Regions from separate parts of the Pseudomonas sp. SDO5215_S409 genome, predicted to be linked through region 2. Evidence: predicted binding sites of a transcription regulator. Region 2 holds the regulator's gene; the other holds the start of a gene.
The links. The regulator FliA, encoded in region 2, starts transcription of late flagellar genes. The targets are predictions, from matches to a motif close to CTAAAGTTTNNNNNNNNNNNGCCGNTAA.
Positions count from the first base shown of each region.

Region 1: a site for FliA is predicted at 4,471-4,498, ahead of ACW9H9_RS15470 (methyl-accepting chemotaxis protein). Genes of this name have one in related genera too.

Region 1 covers NZ_JBSVWN010000027.1:23,994-31,190, reverse strand. The annotation lists gene ACW9H9_RS15495 (aldehyde dehydrogenase (NADP(+))) at 1-462, shown strand, start outside; gene ACW9H9_RS15490 (GntR family transcriptional regulator) at 537-1,211, shown strand; gene ACW9H9_RS15485 (methyl-accepting chemotaxis protein) at 1,215-1,970, opposite strand; partial or broken gene ACW9H9_RS15480 (cache domain-containing protein) at 2,073-2,894, opposite strand; gene ACW9H9_RS15475 (Na+/H+ antiporter family protein) at 2,965-4,287, opposite strand; gene ACW9H9_RS15470 (methyl-accepting chemotaxis protein) at 4,541-6,688, shown strand; gene ACW9H9_RS15465 (sensor histidine kinase) at 6,782-7,197, opposite strand, start outside.
Region 2 covers NZ_JBSVWN010000014.1:7,350-14,546, forward strand. The annotation lists gene ACW9H9_RS10080 (chemotaxis protein CheA) at 1-1,450, opposite strand, end outside; gene ACW9H9_RS10085 (protein phosphatase CheZ) at 1,462-2,250, opposite strand; gene ACW9H9_RS10090 (chemotaxis response regulator CheY) at 2,269-2,643, opposite strand; gene fliA (RNA polymerase sigma factor FliA) at 2,813-3,553, opposite strand; gene fleN (flagellar synthesis regulator FleN) at 3,550-4,383, opposite strand; gene flhF (flagellar biosynthesis protein FlhF) at 4,490-5,806, opposite strand; gene flhA (flagellar biosynthesis protein FlhA) at 5,818-7,197, opposite strand, start outside.

The sequences.
Region 1 (7,197 bases), on a different contig from region 2:
GATGAAGAGTTGTTGATCGGCGGTGAAGAAGTCCTGCAAGAAGAAGTATTCGGTCCTGCAAGTGTTGTCGTAACCGCCTCCAACGTTGCCCACCTGACCCAGGCGCTGGAAAGCCTGCAAGGCCAACTGACCATCACCTTGCTGGCCGAGCCCGACGACCTCAAGGACTTTGCGCACCTGTTCGCACTGCTGCAAACCAAAGCCGGGCGCCTGCTGATCAATGGTTACCCCACCGGCGTGGAAGTGACGGACACCATGGTGCACGGCGGCCCCTACCCGGCCACGTCGGATGCGCGGGGCACGTCGGTCGGCACGCTGGCCATCGACCGGTTCCTGCGCCCGGTGTGTTTCCAGAACTTCCCGGACTTCGCACTGCCCGACGCGCTCAAGGACGCCAACCCGCTGAACATCCGGCGGCTGGTCAATGGCGTGGTCACCGACGCCCCCGTGCTCGCCCAGTAGCCGTCAGAGGACCATAGCGGGCGCCAGGACAATCCGTATAACATATACGCCTTCGCCCGCTCAGGAGAGCCACCGTGTCACTATCTCTTTCAAATGCCCCTAACCTCGGTGTGGCGCCTTCGGCTTCGGAAGTCATTGCCAAATACCTGCGAAACGCGATCATCACCGGCGAAATCGCCGAAGACGATCCGATTCGCCAAGACGACATCGCCAAAACCTTCAACGTCAGCAAAATCCCGGTGCGTGAAGCCCTCAAGCGCCTGGAGGCCGAAGGCCTGGTGGAGTTTCAACGCAACCGCGGGGCGATGGTCACGCGCATCAGCGAGGCGGAACTGGCGCAGATCTTCGAGGTGCGGGTACTGCTCGAAGTGGAGATCACGCGCTACGCCATCCCCAACCTGACCGAAGAACACTTCACCCGCGCCTATGCCATCCTCGACGACTTCCTCTCCGGGGACGACGCAGGCCGCTGGGCCGAGATGAACTGGGCGTTTCATGCCTGCATCTATGAAGCGGCGCAGCGCCCGTTCATGTTCAACATGATCCGGTCCATCCACGACAAGATCGAGCGCTACCTGCGCATGCAAATCGTGTTGTCCGACGGCAAGGCCACCGCCGATGCGGAGCACCGCGCCATCGTCCAGGCCTGCCAGGCGCGGGATGTGGCGCTGGCTGCGCGGCTTATCGAAGAACACATCCATGGCGTCTGCGCCGCGCTGTTCGACCACTTGCCCAAGCCACGGCCTTAAGCCTCAGATGCGGAACTGCCCCACCAGTTGACCCAGGCGCTGGCCCAGGTCCGCAAGGCTGCGCGAGGTCTGGGCGCCCTGGCGGGTTTCATCGGCCACGCTGTCCACGGCCACGGCGATCTGGTGCACGCTGCGGTTGATGGCTTCGGCCACCGCCGTCTGCTGCTCGGCCGCACTGGCGATTTGTGCGTTCATTAAGTTAATGGTGCCGATCAGTTGCGCCATGGTGTCCAGTGACGCCCCGGCCTCGTTGGCCTGCGCCGAAGTGCCGTCGCCCGCGTCGCTGGAGCGGCGCATCGAGTGCACCGCCGCTTGTGTACCCGTTTGCAGGCGGTCGATCATGCCCTGGATTTCCTGGGTGCTCTGTTGGGTGCGGCTGGCCAGCGCACGCACTTCGTCGGCCACCACCGCAAACCCGCGCCCCGCGTCCCCGGCCCGTGCCGCTTCGATGGCCGCGTTGAGCGCCAGCAAGTTGGTCTGCTCGGCAATGGAACGAATCACCCCCAGCACGCCGACAATCGACGACACGTCTTGCTGCAAACCGTCCAGGGACACGCCGCTGCTGCGGATATCACTGACCAACGCATGGATCTGCGCGATGCTGGCGTCTACCACGCGCTTGGCCGCGTAGCCTTCAGCGTCGGTCTGCTGCGCCGCCACTGCCGCGCCCTGGGCGCTGTGTGCAACCTCTTGGGCGGCCGATGACATTTGGTTAATGGCCGTGGCCACCTGATCCGTCTCCTGGCGCTGGCGTTCCATGGCCTGTTCCGAGCGCTGGGCCTGCTCGGACACCTGGCCTACAAGGCCGGTGAGTTGCGTGGTCATTTCGGTGATCTGGCGCACCAGGCCGTGGATCTTGTCGACAAAGCGGTTGAACGAGCCTGCCAGCTCGCCCAGCTCGTCCTGGCTGGTCAGGGCCAGGCGGCGCGTCAGGTCGCCCTCGCCTGCGGCGATATCGTCAAGGTTGACCTTCATCAATTGCAGCGGCCGCAAAATGGTATTGACCACCACCAGCCCCACCGCCGCAATCACCAGTAACACCACCCCGGCGACCCCGACGATACTCAGCACCACGCCTTCCATGCGTTTTTCGACCTTGGCCTGCACCACCGCCACCTGCGCCTCGATGCCGTCGAGGTTCACCGAGGTGCCGATCACCATGTCCCATTTGGGCAGGTATTCGGTGTAGCCGAGCTTGGGCACCAACGCTGCCTGGCCCGGTTGGGTCGAGCTGTATTGCAGGTAGTGGGTGCCGTCCTTGCCGACTTTCACCAGGTCGCGGTTGAGGTAGACGCCATTGGGGTCGCGGTTGTCCTTGAAGCTCTTGCCCACGCCGTCCGGGCTGTTGCCCTTGAACAGGCGAATGGTGTCGGAGTCGTAGCCAAAGAAGTAGCCGTCCTTGCCATACGCGGTGTTGGACAACAGTTTGACCACCTGCGCCCGCGCGCTCGTATCACCGGGAGCGGCGGCGTCATACAACGGCTTGATGCTGCTCATGGCCACTTCGACATACCCCTTGAGGGTCGTCTTGGCGTCGTTGAGCAGGTTCTGGCGGGTTTCTTCCACCTCGTGACGGGCCTGTTCCCGAAGGATCCAGACCGTGGTCAGGCTGATGACCACGGCAAATATCAAAACCGGCAGGACAGCCAAGGACAGCACTTTGGCCTTCAGACTCAGACGCATGGTTTTCTCTCTTATTAGGCGGCTATAAGAGGTTAACGGCCAATTGCCATTATTCTGTAGGCGCCGTCGGTCATAACGTCATGGCGGCCAACCAGCCAAACGCCAGCAGCGGCAGGTTGTAGTGCAAGAAGGTCGGGACCACGGTGTCCCATATGTGGTGATGCTGACCGTCGATGTTCAACCCGGACGTCGGCCCCAGGGTGGAATCCGACGCGGGCGACCCGGCGTCGCCCAGCGCGCCCGCGGTGCCGACGATGCACACGATGGCCAGCGGGCTGAAACCCAATTGCACGCACAGCGGCACAAAAATCGCTGCCAGGATCGGCACCGTGGAAAACGACGAGCCGATGCCCATGGTCACCAGCAGGCCCACCAGCAACATCAGCAGCGCGCCCACACCACGGCTGTGCCCGATAAACGCGGCAGATGCTTGCACCAGGGTGCGCACCTCGCCAGTGGCCTTGAGCACTTCGGCGAACCCCGACGAGGCGATCATGATGAAGCCGATCATCGCCATCATCTTCATGCCTTCGGTGAACAGGTCATCCGTTTCGCGCCAGCGCACGATGCCCGACACCGAAAAAATCAGGAACCCGGCCAGCGCGCCGATGATCATCGAGTCCAGCCACAGCTGAATGATGAACGCGGCGGCGATCGCAAGGCCGGCCACCAGCAGGGTCAACGGGTTGTACTGCACCGCCACCTGCTCGACCCGCTCGATTTTCTCGAGGTCGTACACGCGTTTGTTGCGGTAACTGACAAACACCGCCACCAACAGCCCCACCACCATGCCCAATGCGGGCAGCCCCATGGCATGGGTGACGTTGACCTGGCTGACATCCACCCCGCTCCTGGCCACGTTGGCCAGCAGGATCTGGTTGAGGAAGATGTTGCCAAAGCCCACCGGCAGAAACATGTAGGGCGTGATCAGGCCAAACGTCATCACGCAGGCGATCAGGCGCCGGTCCAGTTGCAGCTTGGTCAGTACGTACAGCAGCGGTGGCACCAGCAGCGGGATAAACGCGATGTGGATCGGCAAGATGTTTTGCGAAGCGATCGCAACGACCCAGAGCAACCCGATCAACAGCCATTTGACGTGACTGCCGCCCGTGGCCTCCTGGCGATCCACCAGCAGCAGGGCTTTGTCGGCCAGCGCATGGGCCAACCCGGACTTGGCAATCGCCACCGCGAAAGCGCCCAGCAAGGCGTAAGACAACGCCACCGTGGCCCCCCCGCCCAGGCCGCTGTTGAACGCCTTGAGCGTGGCGTCGATCCCCAACCCGCCCGTCAGCCCCCCTACCAGCGCCCCAACAATAATCGCGATGACCACATGCACGCGCGACAGGCTCAGCACGAGCATGGTGCCGACCGCGGCAATGACTGCATTAACCATGGATACCTCAAGGTAGAAACATCAAAAAACGGCAAAACACGGACAAGCCCGCCCCGGGCGGCCGAGGGGACGGCTGCCGGAATGCGGGCACAAAGGCGTTTTATTAGAGGGCGCGCACTGTGCAGCAGGCGGGCAGACATGTCAAAGCGCGACGTCGCAAACAGTTTTTAATTGAACGCTTGAATAAAGAAAAACCCATGGCGGTCGATACCCTGATTCTCCCCTGTCGTTACGCAAGGTTAAGGAAGCCGCCATGTCCCTCAGACAGCTGTCCATTCAATGGAAAATCACCCTGTTGGCCGGCCTCTGCCTGCTGGGAATCGTGACCCTGTTGGTGGGTCTGTCGCTGTACCGCATGGACCAGAGCGCCAGCCTGGTCAAGACGTCCAGCATGCACATGCTCGACGAGGCCGCCCAGGCGCGCATCGAGGCCCAGGGGGACGTGCAGGCGCTGAGCATTCGCCAGCAGTTTATGGACGCCTACCAGTACGGCCACGGGTTTTCCCGCCAGGTATTGTTCCTGCGTGAACAGGCGCAAAAACGCTTCCTGGATGCCTTTGACCTGCGTGAAGACCTGACGCATCAGGTCAAGGCCGCGCTGCAAGCCAACCCCGACCTGCTGGGCCTGTCGCTGGTCTTTGAAGCCAACGCCCTGGATGGCAAGGACGAACTGTTCGCCCACCAGCAAGACCTGGGCAGCAACGAAAAAGGCCGCTTCGCCCTGTACTGGTCCCAGCCAGTCCCCGGCAAGCTCACCTCGATGCCGCTGCCCGAAAGCGACATGGCCGACGAAAGCGTGGGCCCCAGCGGCGAAAAAGCCAACGCCTGGTTCACGTGCGTGCGTGCCACCCTCAAGCCCTGCGTGATCGAGCCGTATTTTTATGTGATCGACGGGCAAAACGTGCTGATGACCAGCATCGTTTTCCCACTGATGGTCGACGGGAAAGTCATCGCCTCGCTGTCGGTGGACATCAACCTCAACAGCTTGCAGGCCATCAGCCAACAGGCCAGCCACAACCTGTATGACGGCCAGACCGCCGTGAGCATCATCAGCCCGGTGGGCCTGCTGGCAGGCTACAGCCCGGATGCAAGCAAACTCAGTCAGCGCCTGGACAAGGTCGATCCCGCCAGTGGTGCGCAGTTGATCGGCTCACTGGCCAGCAGCCAGCAGACCCACAGCCTGCGCGCCAATCAGCAACTGAAGGTGCTCGCGCCGTTCGTACCGGTGCCCGGTGGCAAACCCTGGGGCGTGTTGCTGGACGTGCAGGAAAAAGTCCTGATGGCACCCGCCGAAGGCCTGAAGGCCCGGCTGGATGCCGACAACACCCAGGGCACCTTGCTCGAGCTGGGCCTGGGCCTGCTGGCAGCGGTCGCCGGCTTGTTGCTGGTGTGGCTGATGGCCCGCAGCGTGACCCGGCCGATCCTCGGCGTGGCGCACATGCTGGAAGACATCGCCAGCGGCGAAGGCGACCTGACCCGCCGCCTGGCCTATGACAAACGCGATGAGCTGGGCGAACTGGCCGGTTGGTTCAACCGTTTCCTCGACAAACTGCAACCGGTCATTGCCCAGGTCAAACGCTCGGTGCAAGACGCGCGTGGCACGGCCGACCAGTCGGCGTCCATCGCCACGCAAACCAGCGCGGGCATGGAGCAGCAATACCGCCAGGTGGATCAAGTGGCCACCGCATCCCACGAAATGAGCGCCACCGCCCAGGACGTAGCCCGCAGCGCGGCCCAGGCCGCCCAGGCCGCCCGCGACGCCGACCAGGCCACCCGCCAGGGCCTGAGCGTGATCGACCGCACCACCACCAGCATCGACAGCCTGGCCGCCGACATGAACACAGCCATGGGCCAGATCGAAGGCCTGGCCGCCGACAGCGAAAAAATCGGCTCGGTGCTGGAAGTGATCCGCGCCATTGCCGAGCAAACCAACCTGCTGGCGCTCAACGCCGCCATCGAGGCCGCCCGCGCCGGTGAAGCGGGCCGGGGGTTTGCGGTGGTCGCCGACGAGGTGCGCAACCTCGCGCGGCGCACCCAGGAGTCGGTGGAAGAAACCCGCGTCGTGATCGAGCAGTTGCAGAGCGGCACCCAAGAGGTGGTCAGTTCCATGGGCAAGCGCCATCGCCAGGCTCAGGGCAGCGTCGAGCAGGTGGGCCAGGCCGTGACAGCCTTGCGCCAGATTGGTGATGCGGTGACGGTGATCACCGACATGAACCTGCAAATCGCCAGCGCTGCCGAACAACAAAGCGCGGTGGCCGAAGAGATCAACAGCAATGTCGCAACGATTCGGGATGTGACCGAGTCGCTGTCCGAACAGGCCAATGAATCGGCGCGGGTCAGCCAGGCGCTGAACAGCCTGGCCAACCAGCAGCAAGGCCTGATGGACCAGTTCCGGGTGTGACGGGCGGCCAAACCCCGCCGGAGTGAGCAGGCTTGCCCTGCGCCGGGCCGCCTCGCGGCCCCTCCCCGGTTTAGCTGACACCCATCACTGTTTTCAGGGCTGGCGCCTTGGCAGCTCGATGAGCACTTTCAGGCCGCCCAATCCGCTCTCCTGCAACTGCAGCACCCCGCCCCACACTTCGACGATATCGCGCACGATCCCCAGCCCCAAGCCGTGGCCGTCGGTCTGCTCGTCCAACCGCGTGCCCCGGCTGAACACCTGGTCACGCTGGGCCTGCGGAACACCCGGGCCGTCGTCTTCCACCGTCAGCCGGTAACCCGTAGCGGTTTCGTCGATGCTCAGCACAATCTCCGCATCCGCCCATTTGCAGGCGTTGTCCAGCAGGTTGCCCAGCAACTCCAGCAGGTCTTCACGGTCCCACGGCAATTGCAGGCCGGGGGTCACGTGATACCGCAAGTCCAGGTGCTCGCCATGGATCATCCTGAGCGTCGCCAGCAGCCCCGGCAGTT
Region 2 (7,197 bases):
GGCGGTTCTTGCCCGCGGCTTCGCGCTCTTCCGGGGTTTCCACGCCGTGGTCAACCGCGTTGCGCACCAAGTGCACCAGCGGGTCGGCCAGGGCCTCGACGAGGTTTTTGTCCAGGTCGGTTTCTTCGCCCACCAACTCCAGGTTGATCTCTTTTTTGAGCTGGCGCGCCAGGTCGCGAACCAGGCGCGGGAAGCGGCCGAAGACTTTCTTGATCGGCTGCATCCGCGTTTTCATCACGGCGGTTTGCAGGTCGGCGGTGACCACGTCCAGGTTCGACACGGCCTTTTGCATGGCCTCGTCGCTGCTGTTGAGGCCCAGGCGCACCAGGCGATTACGCACCAGCACCAGTTCGCCGACCATGTTCATGATGTCGTCCAGGCGTGCGGTGTCGACGCGCACGGTGGTTTCGGCTTCGCTGACCGGGGATTTTTCCGGGGCGGGCGCGGCCACGGCACGGGCAGGTGCCGGGGCCGGTTTTGCCGGGGCGGGCGCTGCGGGCTTGGCGACGGCGGCCGGGGCCGGTGCGGCCACGGCAGCAGTGGCAGCGGGCGCCTGGGCCACGTCAGAAAACTTGCCCTTGCCGTGCAGTTCATCCAGCAGGGCTTCGAACTCGTTATCGGTAATCAAGCCATCGTCGGCGGGCGCGGCAGCGGCCGGGGCCGCGAGGGTCGGCGCAGCGGCCACGGCGGCCACTTCCGGCAGTGCGTCGGCGGCAAACGTGCCTTTGCCGTGCAACTGGTCCAGCAGGGCTTCGAATTCGTCGTCGGTAATATCGGTGTTGGCCGGTGTCGGCACCTGGGCAGGTGCTGGCGCGGCGGCCACGGCGTCGGGGGCGAACTGCCCCTTGCCGTGCAATTGGTCCAGCAGGGACTCGAACTCAGCGTCCGTAATGTCTTCCGACGCCTGGGCCGCAGCAGGCGCCGCAGCGGGCGCCTCGGCCTGAGCCTTGACGGCGTTCAACGAGTCCAGCAGTTGTTCGAATTCGCTGTCGGTCACATCGCCCGCAGGCTCTTCCACCGGCGCGGGCGCCGCAACGGCAACAGGCGCGGGTGCGTTGTCGGCAGGTTCTGCCAGGCGCGTCAGGGCCGCCAGCAGTTGCGGGGTGGCCGCGGTGATCGGCGCACGGTCGCGCACCTCGCCAAACATGCCGTTGACCGCATCCAGTGCTTCGAGAATCACGTCCATCAATGCCGAGTCGACGTGCCGCTCACCCTTGCGCAGGATGTCGAACACGTTCTCGGCGATGTGGCAGCACTCCACCAGCTCATGGAGCTGGAGGAAGCCGGCGCCCCCTTTTACAGTGTGAAAACCGCGAAAAATGGCATTGAGCAGGTTGGCATCGTCCGGTCGGCTTTCCAGCTCGACCAGTTGTTCCGACAGCTGCTCTAAAATTTCGCCGGCCTCTACAAGGAAATCCTGAAGGATTTCTTCATCGGCGCCGAAGCTCATGTGCGTGCTCCTTAGAAGCCTAAACTGGACAGCAAATCGTCTACGTCATCTTGTCCGGATACGACGTCTTCACGTTTATCGGCATGAATCTGCGGACCTTCACCCTTGGCGAGGTGTTTTTGTGGATCTTTTTCCGAGAGGATCGCCGCGCGGTCATGTTCGATACCGGCAAAGCGGTCCACCTGGCTGGCCATCAACACCAGTTTGAGCAGGTTGCTTTCCACTTCGGTGACCAGTTGGGTCACGCGCTTGATCACCTGGCCGGTGAGGTCCTGGTAATCCTGCGCCAGCAGAATGTCGTTCAGGTTGCTCGATACCGTGCGGCTCTCCTGCTCGCTGCGGTTGAGAAAACTGTCGACCCGGCGCGCCAGCTCGCGAAACTCTTCGGCGCCCACTTCCCGGCGCATGAAGCGCCCCCAGTCCGTGCTCAGGGCCTTGGCCTCGGTGGCCATGCCATTGACCAGCGGCGTGGCGTTTTCCACCAGGTCCATGGTGCGGTTGGCCGCCGCCTCAGTCAGCCTGACCACATAGGACAGGCGCTCGGTGGCATCGGTGATCTGCGACACTTCCTCGGCCTGGGGCATGTGCGGGTCAATGTGAAAATTGACGATCGCACTGTGCAGCTCACGGGTGAGCTTGCCCACTTCCTGGTACAAGCCGCGGTCACGGGTCTGGTTGAGCTCGTGGATCAACTGCACCGCATCGCCGAACTGGCCTTTTTCAAGGCTCTGGACCAGCTCCTGAGCGTGTTTTTTCAGCGTCGACTCAAAATCGCTCTGAGATGTTTCTTTAGGCTCCATAGCTCCCCCGTGGTGGCATCAACCGTGGATGCGCTCGAAGATCTTTTCGATCTTCTCTTTCAACGCCAAGGCGGTGAAGGGCTTGACCACATAGCCGTTGACCCCGGCCTGGGCAGCTTCGATGATCTGCTCGCGCTTGGCTTCGGCGGTGACCATCAGCACAGGGAGGTTGCGCAGTTTTTCATCCGCGCGCACGTGGCGCAGCAGATCGATACCGGTCATGCCCGGCATGTTCCAGTCGGTTACCAGAAAGTCGACGCTGCCGCTGTTGAGGATCGGAATGGCGGTCAACCCGTCATCCGCCTCGATCGTGTTGGTGAACCCCAGGTCACGCAACAGGTTTTTTATGATCCGCCGCATCGTTGAAAAATCATCAACGATGAGGATTTTCATGTTCTTGTCCAATTCGACCTCCAAGCAGTCTTAAACGCGCCCAGCTGCTGGACGCGCCATTTCAATCAACAGGCGTTACACAAAAAGGACTGCCAGGGGTGCACCACGGGCCAATACCACCAAGACCTGCGCCCTGGCGGTGTCGTTCACAGTGTCCCCACACTGCGTGTCAGCGCGCTCGCCACTCACCCAAACGCCCCCGCAAGCGGGCGGCGCACTGGCTGTGCAACTGGCTTACGCGCGATTCGCTGACCCCCAGGACCTCACCGATTTCCTTGAGGTTCAGCTCTTCGTCGTAGTACAGCGCCAACACCAGCCGCTCACGCTCCGGCAGGTTGGCGATCGCCTCTGCCAGGGCGCCCTGGAAGCGTTCATCTTCCAGGTCGCGCGAAGGTTCCAGGTGAGCACTCGCGCCGTCCTCGTGCAGCCCTTCGTGTTCGCCGTCCTGCAACAGGTCGTCGAAACTGAACAAGCGGCTGCCCAAGGTATCGTTCAAAATCCCGTAGTAATCATCGAGACTCAATTGGAGTTCGGCCGCAACTTCATGATCTTTAGCGTCACGGCCGGTTTTTGCTTCAATTGCGCGAATGGCGTCACTGACCATCCGGGTATTTCGGTGCACCGAACGCGGGGCCCAGTCACCTTTACGCACCTCATCGAGCATCGCGCCGCGAATACGGATACCCGCGTACGTCTCGAAACTCGCGCCCTTGCTCGCGTCGTACTTGGTCGACACCTCCAGCAGGCCGATCATGCCGGCCTGGATCAGGTCCTCGACCTGCACACTGGCCGGCAGGCGCGCCAGCAAGTGATAGGCGATGCGCTTGACCAGCGGCGCATAGCGCTCGATCAGCTCCACCTGGCTGTCACGTGCCGACTTTTTGTAAAGGTTGTAGCCGCTCGCTGTCATAGCACCGGTCCCGCGCTCGTCTGATGCACCAATCGCTCGACGAAAAACTCCAGATGCCCCCGCGGGTTGGCGGGCAACGGCCAGGTATCGACCTTCTGGGCAATGGCCTTGAACGCCAGCGCGCATTTGGAACGAGGGAACGCTTCATAGACGGCACGCTGCTTTTGCACAGCCTTGCGCACACACTCGTCGTAGGGCACGGCGCCCACGTATTGTAAGGCGACGTCGAGGAAGCGATCCGTGACCTTGGTCAACTTGGCGAACAGGTTGCGCCCCTCTTGCGGGCTCTGGGCCATGTTGGCCAGCACGCGAAAGCGGTTCATGCCGTAGTCACGGTTAAGCAGTTTGATCAGGGCGTAGGCGTCGGTGATCGAGGTGGGTTCGTCGCACACCACCAACAGGACTTCCTGCGCGGCGCGCACGAAGCTGACCACGGACTCGCCAATGCCGGCGGCGGTGTCGATCACCAGCACGTCAAGGTTGTCGCCAATGTCGCTGAACGCCTGAATCAGGCCCGCGTGCTGGGCCGGGCTCAGGTGCACCATGCTCTGGGTGCCGGAGGCGGCGGGCACGATACGGATCCCGCCGGGGCCTTGCAGCAACACATCGCGCAGGTCGCACCGGCCCTCGATCACATCGGCCAGGGTGTGTTTGGGCGTCAGGCCCAGCAGAACGTCGACGTTCGCCAGCCCCAGGTCCGCGTCCAGCAGCATGACCCGACGGCCAAGCTCTGCCAGGGCCAGGGACAAATTCACTGACACGTTAGTTTTCCCGACGCCACCTTTGCCGCCGGTCACCGCGATCACCTGTACGGGATGCATGCTGCCCATGTTCTTTCTTTACCTTGTCTTGCTGAGACGCAGGCTACACAGGCTGGCCGCGTTAACCGCTTGCAGACCACCGATGTAGGTACATTGCACTGTATTCATATTGCCCTCAGCCGACCTGTTTGGCCGGGCTGTGGTAGAGGTCCGCGAACATGTCGGCCATCGCTTCCTCACTGGGTTCTTCCTGCATTTGTATGCTCACGGCACGGCTGACCAACTGGTGACGGCGCGGCAGATGCAAATCATCCGGGATGCGCGGCCCGTCGGTCAGGTAAGCCACCGGCAACTCATGGGCGATGGCCAGGCTCAGCACTTCGCCCAGGTTGGCGGTTTCGTCGAGTTTAGTCAGGATGCAACCGGCCAGCCCGCAGCGCTTGTAGCTGTGGTAGGCGGCGGTCAGCACCTGCTTCTGGCTGGTGGTGGCCAGCACCAGGTAATTCTTTGCCTTGATCCCGCGACCGGCCAGGCTCTCGAGCTGCATGCGCAGCGCCGGATCACTGGCTTGCAGGCCTGCGGTGTCGATCAACACCACGCGCTTGCGCAGCAGCGGGTCAAGCGCGTTGACCAGCGACTGGCCTGGGTCCAGGTGCGTAACCGGCACATTGAGGATACGGCCCAGGGTCCTGAGCTGCTCCTGGGCGCCAATGCGGTAGCTGTCCATGCTGACCAGCGCAATGTTCTGCGCGCCGTACTTGAGCACGTAGCGCGCCGCGAGCTTGGCCAGCGTGGTGGTCTTGCCCATGCCGGCGGGGCCGACCATGGCGATCACGCCGCCTTCTTCCAGGGGTTCGAGTTCCGGGGTGACGATCATGCGCGCCAGGTGCGCCAAGAGCATGCGCCAGGCTTGGCGCGGGTCGTCGATTTCGGTGGTCAGCGCCAGCAGGTCGCGTGACAACGGGCCGGACAAGCCGATGCGTTGCAAGCGGCGCCACAGGTTGGCCTGCTGCGGCTTGCTGCCTTGCAGTTGGGTCCAGGCCAGCGAACCCAGTTGCACTTCCAGCAATTCGCGCAGGCCATTGAGCTCGCTGCGCATCGAGTCCAGCGCACGCGAGTCCACAGACGGGGCCGGGGCTGGCGCGGCAGGGCGTGGTGGCTCGACAAACGTCGGCTCTACCAGCGGCTCGGCTGCAGTCAGCGGCAGGCCGGCGAACAGCTGGCGGCTGGTGCTGGCGTCGCCGTCACTGCGCAGGCTCAGTTCGGCCTGGGCCGAGACGATACGCGAGGCGGTCTTGCGCAGCTCGTCTTCGAGCTCCATGTTGGGCACGCGAGGGGCCAGGGCCGACGGCTGGTAATCAAGGGCAGCCGTCAGCTCGACACCGCCTGCAATGCGGCGGTTGCCAATAATCGCAGCGTCGGCGCCCAGCTCGTCGCGGACCAGTTTCATGGCCTGACGCATATCGGCGGCGAAAAAACGCTTCACTTGCATAACCCACTACCTCAGCCGTTGGGCCCTACTGTCGCGACGATAGTCACTTGCTTGTTGTCAGGAATTTCCTGATAAGCCAAAACGTGCAAATTCGGAATAGCCAGGCGTCCAAACCGCGACAACATCGCCCGGACCGGACCGGCCACCAGCAAGATCACCGGGTGGCCCTGCATTTCCTGGCGCTGGGCGGCATCGATCAACGAACGCTGCAGCTTTTCCGCCATGCTCGGCTCCAGCAGAACACCCTCGTCAGCGCCCTGCCCGGCCTTCTGAATACTGTTGAGCAATATTTGTTCCAACCTGGGCTCCAACGTGATCACAGGCAGCTCGGAGTCAAGCCCTACAATGCTTTGCACGATGGCGCGAGACAACCCCACCCGCACCGCTGCCACTAAAGCGGCAGTATCTTGACTCTTGGCGGCATTGTTGGCGATGGCCTCGGCAATGCTGCGAATGTCCCTTACCGGCACCTGCTCGGCCAACAGCGCCTGCAACACCTTGAGCAATTGCGAAAGTGACAGCACCCCCGGCACGAGTTCTTCGGCCAGTTTGGGCGAGGCCTTGGCCAGCAACTGCATGAGTTGCTGGACTTCTTCGTGGCCAATCAGCTCGTGGGAGTGCTTGTACAGAATCTGGTTGAGGTGCGTGGCCACCACGGTGCTGGCGTCCACCACGGTGTAGCCCAGGGACTGCGCCTGGCTGCGCTGGCTGATTTCGATCCACACCGCGTCCAGGCCAAAAGCCGGATCTTTGGCGGTGATGCCGTTAAGGCTGCCGAACACTTGGCCGGGGTTGATCGCCAGTTCGCGGTCGGGGTAAATCTCGGCTTCGGCCAGGATCACGCCCATCAGCGTCAGGCGGTAGGCGCTGGGCGCCAGGTCGAGGTTGTCGCGGATGTGCACGGTGGGCATCAAAAAGCCCAGGTCCTGGGACAGCTTCTTGCGCACGCCCTTGATCCGCGCCAGCAATTGCCCGCCCTGGTTGCGGTCCACCAGCGGAATCAGGCGGTAACCCACTTCCAGGCCGATCATGTCGATCGGGGTCACGTCATCCCAGCCCAGTTCCTTGGTTTCCTGGGCGCGGGCCGGTGAAGGCAACAGCTCTTGTTGGCGGGCGATCTCCTGCTGCGCCTGCACCTTGACCTGGTTCTGCTTCTTCCAGAACAGGTACGCCCCACCCGCGGCCAGCGCGGCCATGCTCAGGAAGGAGACGTGCGGCATGCCGGGCACCAGCCCCATCACCGCCATCAGTCCGGCCGCCACGGCCAGGGCCTTGGGCGACGCAAACATCTGCCGGTTGATCTGCTTGCCCATGTCTTCGGAGCCCGAAGCACGGGTCACCATGATTGCCGCCGCTGTAGATAACAACAGTGATGGCAATTGCGCCACTAA